Regions from separate parts of the Achromobacter sp. GQ309 genome, predicted to be linked through region 1. Evidence: predicted binding sites of a transcription regulator. Region 1 holds the regulator's gene; each other region holds the start of a gene.
The links. The regulator HrcA, encoded in region 1, represses chaperone genes, less so after heat shock. The targets are predictions, from matches to a motif close to TTAGCACTCNNNNNNNNNGAGTGCTAA.
Positions count from the first base shown of each region.

Region 1 (3,278 bases):
CTGCACGACGATGCGGTCGCCCGGTTGCAGGTCGGACCAGGTCTGCATGTCGAAATGCACACTGGCGCCGACTTCGACGCGGCCCATGGCAGTGAGCGTCATGTTGAGCACACCGGTGTCCGGGATGACGATGGGGCGGTTCGACAGCGTTTGCGGCGCCACCGGCACCAGCACCATGGCGTTCATGCCCGGATGCAGAATGGGGCCGTTGGCCGACAGCGCATAGGCGGTGGACCCTGTGGGCGTGGCGATGATCAGGCCGTCGGCACGCTGGGTATACATGAAGGCGCCGTCCAGTTCGACCCGGACCTCGATCATGCCGCCGCGTCCCGCACGGTTCAGGACCACGTCGTTCAGCGCCGAGGCGGAGTACATCTTTTGATCACCGCGCCATACGCTGCCTTCGAGCAGCATGCGGTCTTCGATCTGGAAGCTGCCCTCGAGCACCCGGGCAAGCGCTGCGTGCGCGTCCTGCAAGGCGATGTCGGTGATGAAGCCCAGGCGCCCGTGGTTGATGCCGACCAGCGGCATGCCGTAGGGCGCGAGATGGCGGCTGGCGCCCAGCACGGTGCCGTCGCCGCCCATGACCACGGCCAGCGAGGCGGTCTTGCCGATTTCCTCGAGCGTGGCGATGGGATATTCGGTCAGCCCGGTATTGCGCGCCGTGTCCGCGTCGATCAACACATGCCGGCCCGCTTGCGTCAGCGCGTGCGCAAGGGCTCTCAGCGGTGTGTCCAGGCCGGTGTCCTGGTATCTGCCGATCAGGGCGACGGTGGGAAAGTGCATGGCTGCGTACAAATGAAAAAGGGCAAAACCGTAAAGCTGAATGTACCCAGAATGGGCCGATTAGCCGATTATATGGGGCCGTATATCGGGTTGCGGGACAAAAATCGCCCCAACCGAAAAAGATTCCCTAAAATAGCCGCTATGGATGACCGCGCACGCGCATTACTGAAAGCGTTGATAGAACGCTACATCGCCGATGGGCAGCCAGTCGGCTCGCGGACGCTATCTAAAGTCTTCGACTTGTCCCCAGCCACCATCCGCAACGTCATGGCGGACCTGGAAGAGCTGGGGCTGATCCATAGCCCGCATACTTCCGCCGGCCGTGTACCCACGCCGCGCGGATACCGCATGTTCGTCGATTCGCTGCTGTCGGTACAGTCGTACCAGCTTCAGCCGCACAACATGGGCGAAATGCTCTCTGCCGCCGAACCCACTCGCGCCGTCAACGCGGCCGCCGCGTTGCTGTCGAATCTGACGCAATTCGCGGGCGTGGTGCTCACGCCCAAGCGGGCCCAGGTGTTCCGCCAGATCGAATTCATCCGCCTGTCCGACAAGCGCGTCCTGTTGATCATCGTGACGCCCGATGGCGACGTCCAGAACCGCATTCTCTTCGTCCAGCGGGATTACGCCGAATCCGAACTGCTGGAGGCCGGCAACTTCTTCAACATGCACTTCGCCGGCAAGTCGTTCAATGCCGTGCGGCAGACGCTTTCGACCGAGCTGGCCCAGTTGCGCGAAGACATCTCGCGCCTCATGCAGGCCGCCGTCGAGGCCAGTGCCGAAGCTGCCGAGGACGGCGACGCCGTGGTCATTTCCGGCGAGCGAAAGCTGCTGGACGTGACCGACATCGCGTCCGACATGGACCGGCTGCGCAAGATGTTTTCGTTGTTCGAGAAAAAGACCGACCTGCTGCAGTTGCTGGATGTCTCCAGCCGGGCGCAGGGCGTGCAGATCTACATCGGTGGCGATTCGCAACTGGTGCCCCTGGAAGACGTTTCCGTCATCACCGCGCCGTATGGCGTGGATGGCAAGGTGGTGGGCACGCTGGGCGTCATCGGTCCGACCCGCATGGCCTACGAGCGCGTCATACCCATCGTGGACATCACGGCGCGCCTGCTGTCCAACGCCCTCAGCCACAACCAGTAGTTCCATTCAAAGCTACATCCTCCTTGTGGAGGAAGGGGAGTTTTTGTGTTTCTTCGCCTGTTCAAGTATCTCTGGCCTGAGCGCTACCTTCCTGAACCCGAGCAAGAAGACCCCTTCAACGAAGATCCGCCGCCGCGCGTGCCTGGCAAGGTCGGCGTGCTGCTGGTGAACCTGGGCACGCCCGACACGCCGACGGCCAAGGACATCCGCAAGTACCTGGGCGAATTCCTGTCCGACCCCCGCGTCATCGAGATCCCGCGCTACCTCTGGAAGCCCATCCTGCACGGCATCGTGCTCGTGCGCCGCCCCAAGCGCCTCGAGCCCCGCTATGGCGGCATCTGGATGAAGGAAGGCTCGCCCCTGATGGTCTACAGCCAGCGGCAGACCGACGGCGTGCGCGCCGCCCTGCAGGCGGCCGGGGTGGATGCCGCAGTCGAACTGGGCATGCGCTATGGCAATCCCTCCATCCCCCACGCCATCTCCAACCTGCGCAAGCAGGGCTGCGAGCGCATCCTGACCGTGCCGCTGTATCCGCAGTACGCCGCCAGCACCACCGCCACCGTCGTCGACGCGGTTACCCGCTACATGGGCAAGCTGCGCGATCAGCCGGAAATGCGCTTCATCAAGCGGTTCCACGACGACCCCGCCTACCTGGACCCGCTCGCCGCGCGCATCGAACGGTACTGGAGCGAACACGGCAAGCCTCAGAAGCTGGTCATGAGCTTTCATGGCCTGCCGCGCTACTCCATCGAGCTGGGCGACCCGTATTACCGCGACTGCATGGAGACGGCCCGGCTCCTGGCCCAGCGACTTTCGCTGCCCCGCGACCAGATCGAAGTGACCTTCCAGAGCCGGTTCGGCACCGCCCGCTGGCTGGAGCCCTACACCGAACCGACCCTCAAGGCACTAGCCGCATCGGGCGTCACCGAGGTCGATGTGGTGTGCCCGGGATTTGTGGCAGACTGTCTCGAAACCCTGGAAGAAATCAGCCTGGAATGCCGCGACGCCTTTCTCGAGGCCGGTGGCAAGCAGTTCCGTTACATTCCCGCCATCAACGACGATCCGACCTGGATCGCGGGGTTGTCTGGGCTGGTGGAACGATACTTGCAGGGGTGGATTCCAGACACCACGGACTTGAAGGAGAAGGCGCATGCACCATGATCCCAAGACTGGCGAATCGGTCAAGAAGGGCAAAGTCAGCACTCCCGTCGACGAAGACCGCGTCGAACACGACCTGGACGAGGCCCTGGCCGACACCTTCCCGGCCAGCGACCCCGTCGCGATCCCTTCGGATCCGGACGCGGACGACAAGCGGGTGGACCGCGCACTGAAGGAAAGCTTCCCCG
Region 1 is NZ_JCAXDP010000003.1:106,942-110,219, forward strand. It holds gene AC6CIE_RS09910 (NAD kinase) at 1-786, opposite strand, end outside; gene hrcA (heat-inducible transcriptional repressor HrcA) at 928-1,932, shown strand; gene hemH (ferrochelatase) at 1,978-3,093, shown strand; gene AC6CIE_RS09925 (hypothetical protein) at 3,083-3,278, shown strand, end outside.

Region 2 (3,278 bases), on a different contig from region 1:
TTGGGCGTCATGCTGGTGGCGCCCGACACCAGCCCCCGCGGCGCGGGCGTGCCCGGCGAGGACGAAAGCTGGGACCTGGGCACCGGCGCCGGCTTCTATGTCGACGCCACCACGACTGCATGGCGCGATCACTACCGCATGTACAGCTACGTCACGCAGGAACTGCACGGCATCGTCACCGGCGGCGCACTGCCGGGGGATGCCTCGCGAACCGGCATCTTCGGGCACTCCATGGGCGGCCACGGCGCGCTGGTGCTGGCGCTGCGCAATCCCGGCAAGTTCCGTTCGGTGTCGGCGTTTGCACCGATCGCGGCGCCCAGCCAATGCCCGTGGGGCAAAAAGGCGTTCGGCGCTTACCTGGGCGCGCAATCCGAAGACTGGGCGGCCTACGATGCGTCCGCCCTGATGCGCGGACTGCAGCAGCCCTTCCCCGGCGGCATCCTCATCGACCAGGGCGAAGCCGACCAGTTTCTGGCTGAACAGTTGTATCCCGAGGTATTCGAGGCGGCCTGCGCCGCCGCCGGACAGCCGCTCACCTTGCGTCGCCAAGCCGGCTACGACCACGGCTATTACTTCATCTCGACGTTCATCGAGGATCACATCCGGTTTCACGTCGAACGGCTTGGAAAACCGGTCGCCTGAAGACGCGCTTCTATACTGGGAAGCCTGCCGCGGCGGGTGGCGGCTTCCTGCGCCCGCCGCGCTGTACGACGCGGCGGCTTGAATAGGAACGCCTGATTTGATCAACGGAATTGCTCCCTTCGCCTGGATCCTGCTGGGCGCCGTCATCGTCCTGTTGCCCGGCATCGTCATGCTGCTGGGCAGGGGTGGTCCCCGCGACGAACGCGGACGCCGCATGTTCCAGTTCCGGCCGGTGCGCCGCGCGTGCGGCCTGCTGCTGGTGTGCCTGGGATGCGTATCGGGCCTGCTCGCGCTGTCGCTGGTGCAGTTCGTTCGGCTGACTACCGACCAGCCGGTCGCCCGCATCGACATCCGCCAACAGGCCGAGGGTCAGTTCCAGGTTAATGCCAATGCCCCGGGCATCGGCGACAAGCAATATGTACTTTACGGCGACCAGTGGCAGATCGACGCCCGGGTCGTGCGCTGGAAACTGCCGGCGCTCATGGCCGGCGTGCCGCCCCTGTATCGGCTGGAGCGCCTGTCGGGCCGCTACAGCGATGCCGCCCGCGAAGCGACGGCCACGCGTTCGGTGCATCCCCTGGACGACTGGCCCGCGCCGGACCTCGGATCCCTGAAGAAAAGTTTTCCGAACTGGTTCCCCTTTGTCGATGTCCAATTTGGCAGCGGCGCCTACATGCCCCTGTTCGACGGGGCCCGTTACCAGGTCTTCATGGACCCGCGCGGCGCGCTCTTCATCCGTCCGGACGGCGAAGCCACCGCCGAAGGGCTGAAGCGCCTCGGGTGGTGAACCGCCCCGGCTCTCGAATAAACGGGGACGCGTCGCGGAAATGAAACTTTGACGCGTCGCAACAGTCGAATTAGCACTCCTATTACTTGAGTGCTAACATCGAATTCATGTCGTTTTCTCGCCATCCGGAGACCCCCGCTATGAAGCAACCCAGTACCTCGTTGACCGCCTCCGGCAACGCTCTGGCGTTGGCCATCGCCAATCCGGGCGCTCTCGGTACGATCGACGCTTATATTTCCGCGGTCAACCGCCTGCCGGTGTTGTCCGCGGATCGCGAAACGGAACTCGGCCGTCGCCTGCGCGACCAGGAAGATCTGGGCGCCGCCCGCGAGCTGATTCTTTCGCACCTGCGTCTTGTGGTGTCTGTGGCCCGTCAGTATCTGGGTTACGGCCTGCCCCACGCCGACCTCATCCAGGAAGGCAATGTCGGCCTCATGAAGGCCGTCAAGCGTTTCGACCCCGAGCGCGGTGTGCGCCTGGTGTCCTTCGCGGTTCACTGGATCAAGGCCGAAATCCACGAATACATCATCCGCAACTGGCGGCTGGTCAAGGTGGCCACGACTAAGGCGCAGCGCAAACTGTTCTTCAATCTGCGCAGCATGCGTCCCGACGGCCAGACCCTGGATCCCGAACAGGTCGACCACATCGCTCGCGAGCTGAACGTGCGCAACGAAGACGTGAGCGAAATGGAAGTCCGCATGTCTGGCCGCGACATGTCGCTGGAAAACCAGGACGACGACGACGACAGCTACGCGCCGATCGCCTACCTGTCCGACGAAGGCCGCCAGGAACCCACGCGCGTGCTGGAGCGCGCTGCGCGCGATCACCTGCAAAGCGCCGGCCTGACCACCGCGCTTGAAGCGCTGGATCCGCGCTCGCGCCGCATCGTCGAAGCCCGCTGGCTGCAGGACGACGGCGGCGCCACCCTGCACGAGCTTGCGCAAGAGTTCGGCGTGTCGGCCGAACGCATTCGCCAGATCGAAGCGGCGGCGCTCAAGAAGATGCGCGGCAACCTCGCCTCGTGATGGCTGTCCCGCGCATGAAAAAGGCCGCACATTGCGGCCTTTTTCTTTGGCGCCTGACATTGCGCGCCGCTTTCAGCAGCCGGCCGATGACAATAGGACGGCCAATAAATTGATACAAATTCGGGGGCAAATTTTCTGCGTTCGCAGAAACTTAATGAGGAAGGCGCCGCCTAACTTCATGTAGACCGCGAACTTCGGTTAGCAGTCTTGTCATCCGTCTCGGCTTCTCCTCTTTCCCCTCCCCTATGAGACGGATGCTTGCGGGGCACCTAGCATATCGGTGCCCCGTTTTTTATGCGCGCTCGGAACGCAGCGCCCATAAAAACGGCGCCTGTTTCGACGCCGTCCTCGGATAGGTCAAGCCGCGCGCGCGCTGTCTGGCGGTTGCAGCGCGGAGTGCCACAGCGCGTCCTGCACGCGGCGCACGCCGGTCGCCATCGATCCATCCTGATAAAGCTTGATCCACCGGTAACCCGGCGCCATGTTGTCGACGATGTGCTTGCCGTCGCGGATGCTGAACTGAAAGCATGTGGACGGCGTGGCCAGCATGCGCAGGTTGTGGCGGCGGCGGTCGAACTCGTGGTGCACATGGCCGCACAGCAGCACGCGCACCTGCGGAAACCGTGCCAGCAGCTTGAAGAGCGCCTGCGGGTTGTCGATCATCATCGAGTCATGCCAGTGGCTGTCGATCTGCATCGGGTTGTGGTGCATCGCCACCAGCGTGTGGCGGTTGGGCGCCTGGGCCAGCGCCGCTTCCAGCATGTCGAGTTCACTGTTGCACAGATGGCCGGCGTTCGAGCCGGGCACCGTCGTGTCCAGCGTGA
Region 2 is NZ_JCAXDP010000004.1:98,145-101,422, forward strand. It holds gene fghA (S-formylglutathione hydrolase) at 1-642, shown strand, start outside; gene AC6CIE_RS13840 (hypothetical protein) at 740-1,429, shown strand; gene rpoH (RNA polymerase sigma factor RpoH) at 1,570-2,454, shown strand; gene cpdA (3',5'-cyclic-AMP phosphodiesterase) at 2,812-3,278, opposite strand, start outside.
Region 2: the regulator HrcA is predicted to act here: its motif matches at 1,500-1,526, upstream of rpoH (RNA polymerase sigma factor RpoH).

Region 3 (3,278 bases), on a different contig from region 1:
CAGCGATGGCTTGCTTGGCACGCAGCAGCGCAACGCCGCCACCAGCCACAACGCCTTCTTCCACTGCAGCGCGGGTGGCGTGCAGGGCGTCTTCGACGCGAGCCTTCTTTTCCTTCATTTCGACTTCGGTGGCAGCGCCAACGCGAATCACGGCAACACCGCCGGCCAGCTTGGCCACGCGTTCTTGCAGCTTTTCACGGTCGTAGTCGGACGTGGCTTCTTCGATCTGCACGCGCACTTGCTTGACGCGGGCTTCGATGGACTTGCTGTCGCCAGCGCCGTCGATGATCGTGGTGTTTTCCTTGCCCACTTCGATGCGCTTGGCTTGGCCCAGTTCAGCCAGACCGGCCTTTTCCAGCGACATGCCGGTTTCTTCGGAGATCACCGTGCCGCCCGTCAGGATGGCGATGTCTTCCAGCATGGCCTTGCGGCGGTCGCCGAAGCCCGGGGCCTTGACGGCGGTGGTCTTCAGGATGCCACGGATGTTGTTCACAACCAGGGTGGCCAGCGCTTCGCCTTCGACGTCTTCCGCGATGATCAGCAGGGGACGGCTCGACTTGGCAACTTGTTCCAGCACGGGCAGCAGGTCGCGGATGTTGCTGATCTTCTTGTCGAAGATCAGGACGAACGGGTCGTCCAGGACGGCAACTTGCTTGTCCGGGTTGTTGATGAAGTAGGGCGACAGGTAGCCGCGGTCGAATTGCATGCCTTCGACGACGTCCAGCTCGTTTTCCAGCGACTTGCCGTCTTCGACGGTGATGACGCCTTCCTTGCCGACCTTGTCCATCGCGTCAGCGATGATCTGGCCGATGGAGGTGTCGCTGTTGGCCGAGATGGAACCGACTTGGGCGATTTCCTTGCTGGTCGTGACCGGCTTGGATTGCTTTTGCAGTTCAGCGACGGCGGCGGCGACAGCCTTGTCGATGCCGCGCTTCAGGTCGATCGGGTTGAAACCGGCAGCAACGTACTTCAGGCCTTCCTGAACGATGGCCTGGGCCAGCACGGTGGCGGTCGTGGTGCCGTCACCGGCGTTGTCGGAGGTCTTGGACGCGACGTCCTTGACGAGTTGGGCGCCGATGTTTTCGAACTTGTCCTTCAGTTCGATTTCCTTGGCGACGGACACGCCGTCCTTGGTCACGGTCGGGGCGCCGAACGAGCGCTCCAGCACGACGTTGCGACCCTTGGGGCCCAGGGTGGTCTTGACAGCGTTGGCGAGAACGTTCACGCCACGGACGATGCGCACACGAGCGTCATCACCGAACAATACTTGCTTGGCAGCCATTTCTTAGCTTCCTTCGAAAATTCGTTTGAGGCGGGAGATTTACTGAACCACGGCGAGGATTTCGTCCTCGCGGATGACGAGCAGTTCTTCGCCATCAACCTTCACGGACTGGCCGGCGTACTTGCCGAACAGAACCTTGTCACCAGCCTTCAGGTCGACCGGCAGGATCTTGCCGTCTTCGGTCTTCTTGCCGGGGCCGACGGCCACGACTTCACCCTGGTCGGGCTTTTCAGCGGCGCTGTCGGGGATGACGATGCCCGAGGCAGTCTTGCGCTCGTTTTCGAGGCGTTTGACGATCACGCGATCGCCCAGGGGACGCAAGGCCATGAGGAACTCCTGTTAACTAAATGAAAGAGGTGGTCGGTTGCCCGGGAGGCGTTAGCACTCACCGGAGTCGAGTGCTAATTATAGGGATGATGTTCTGAGGTTCAAGGGGGGGCGGGGCGCTGTTACATATTTGGGCGCCAGGGCAGGGATCCCGGCGTCTTGGTGATCAGATAAAAAACGGGGCGCCGGCGGTAGACACCGCCGAACGCCCCGTTTTGTGCAAGGTTGGCCTACTTTCTGCGAGCTTTAACGATGGCGTCGCGCAAAATCTGTAGCGCTTCTCGTGCCAGTTCGGGTGGGGTATTCAGGGGGGCCAGCAAACGTACATTGTTGCGCTCCACCCCACACTTGATGACGAGCAGCCCCCCTTCGCGGCATCGATCGATCACCGCTTGAGCGAACGCAGCATCCGGCCGGAAAGGATCGCCGTCCATCACGAATTCCAGCGCGAGCATGGCGCCCTCGCCGCGCACGGTGCCAATTTCGGGGAACTCGGCAGCCATGGAATCCAGGCCAGCGCGCAGTGATGCGCCGAGTTCGCGACCTCGTGCAAGCAGGTCCTCTTCCTCAAAGACGTCAAGGACCGCGAGGGCTGCCGCGCAACCAAGGGGATTGCCTGCGTACGTGCCGCCGAGGCCGCCTGGCGCAGGCGCGTCCATGATCTCTGCGCGCCCCACGACACCGGCAAGAGGCAAGCCCCCGGCGAGGCTTTTCGCAACGGTCACCAGGTCGGGTTGGATTCCTGCAGTTTGGAAGCCAAACATCGTGCCGGTACGCCCGAACCCGGCTTGTATTTCATCCACGATGAGCACAATGCCGTGCTTCGTGGTGAGGGCACGAAGCGCTTTCAGGAATTCGGCGCCGGCAGGCAAAAATCCGCCGTCGCCCTGGACCGGTTCAAGAATGATGGCTGCGACGCGTTCCGGCAGGATTTGCGTCGCGAAGAGATTGTCCAGTGCCCGGAGGGCGTCCTGGCTGGACACGCCACGGTACGGATCGGGATAAGCCGTGTGATACACCTCGCCCGCAAACGGCCCGAAATTCTGCTTATAAGGCGCGCTGAATCCGGTCAGCGTGGATCCCAGAAGCGTTCGCCCATGAAAGCCGCCCCGGAACGCGATGATGCCCGGCACGTTGCGGTAGGCGCGAGCAATCTTCACGGCGTTTTCCACCGCTTCCGCGCCTGTGGTCACCAGCAGGGTTTTGTAGGCCTCATCGCCGCCCACCAATTTGTTCAGCCGGGCTGCAAGATCAACGTACACGTCGTAGCCCGCGACTTGGAATGCGGCGTGCGAGACGCGTTCCAGCTGTCCGCGCACGGCCTCGACCACCTTGGGATGATTATGTCCGACGTTGAGCACGCCGATTCCGCCTACGAAGTCGATGTACCGTCGGCCTTCGACATCCCAGACCAGGGAGCCTTTGGCCTTGTCGATGAAGATGGGATGAGCGGTGACGACGCCGTGAGGAACACTCTGTGTGCGCGCGTCGACGTGGGATTGATTTCCGCGTGGCATGACTTTGATACCTTGAAAATTAGAGATGAGGGCTGTTCAGGCTTTAGGCAGGGAAGCGTGTCAATCGAGCTGACCCTGGCAGACATACTTGATGTGCATGTACTCATCCAGGCCGTGACGCGACCCTTCGCGGCCATAGCCCGAGTCTTTAA
Region 3 is NZ_JCAXDP010000005.1:5,921-9,198, forward strand. It holds gene groL (chaperonin GroEL) at 1-1,282, opposite strand, end outside; gene groES (co-chaperone GroES) at 1,322-1,609, opposite strand; gene AC6CIE_RS16360 (aspartate aminotransferase family protein) at 1,840-3,126, opposite strand; gene AC6CIE_RS16365 (NAD-dependent succinate-semialdehyde dehydrogenase) at 3,187-3,278, opposite strand, start outside.
Region 3: the regulator HrcA is predicted to act here: its motif matches at 1,661-1,687, upstream of groES (co-chaperone GroES).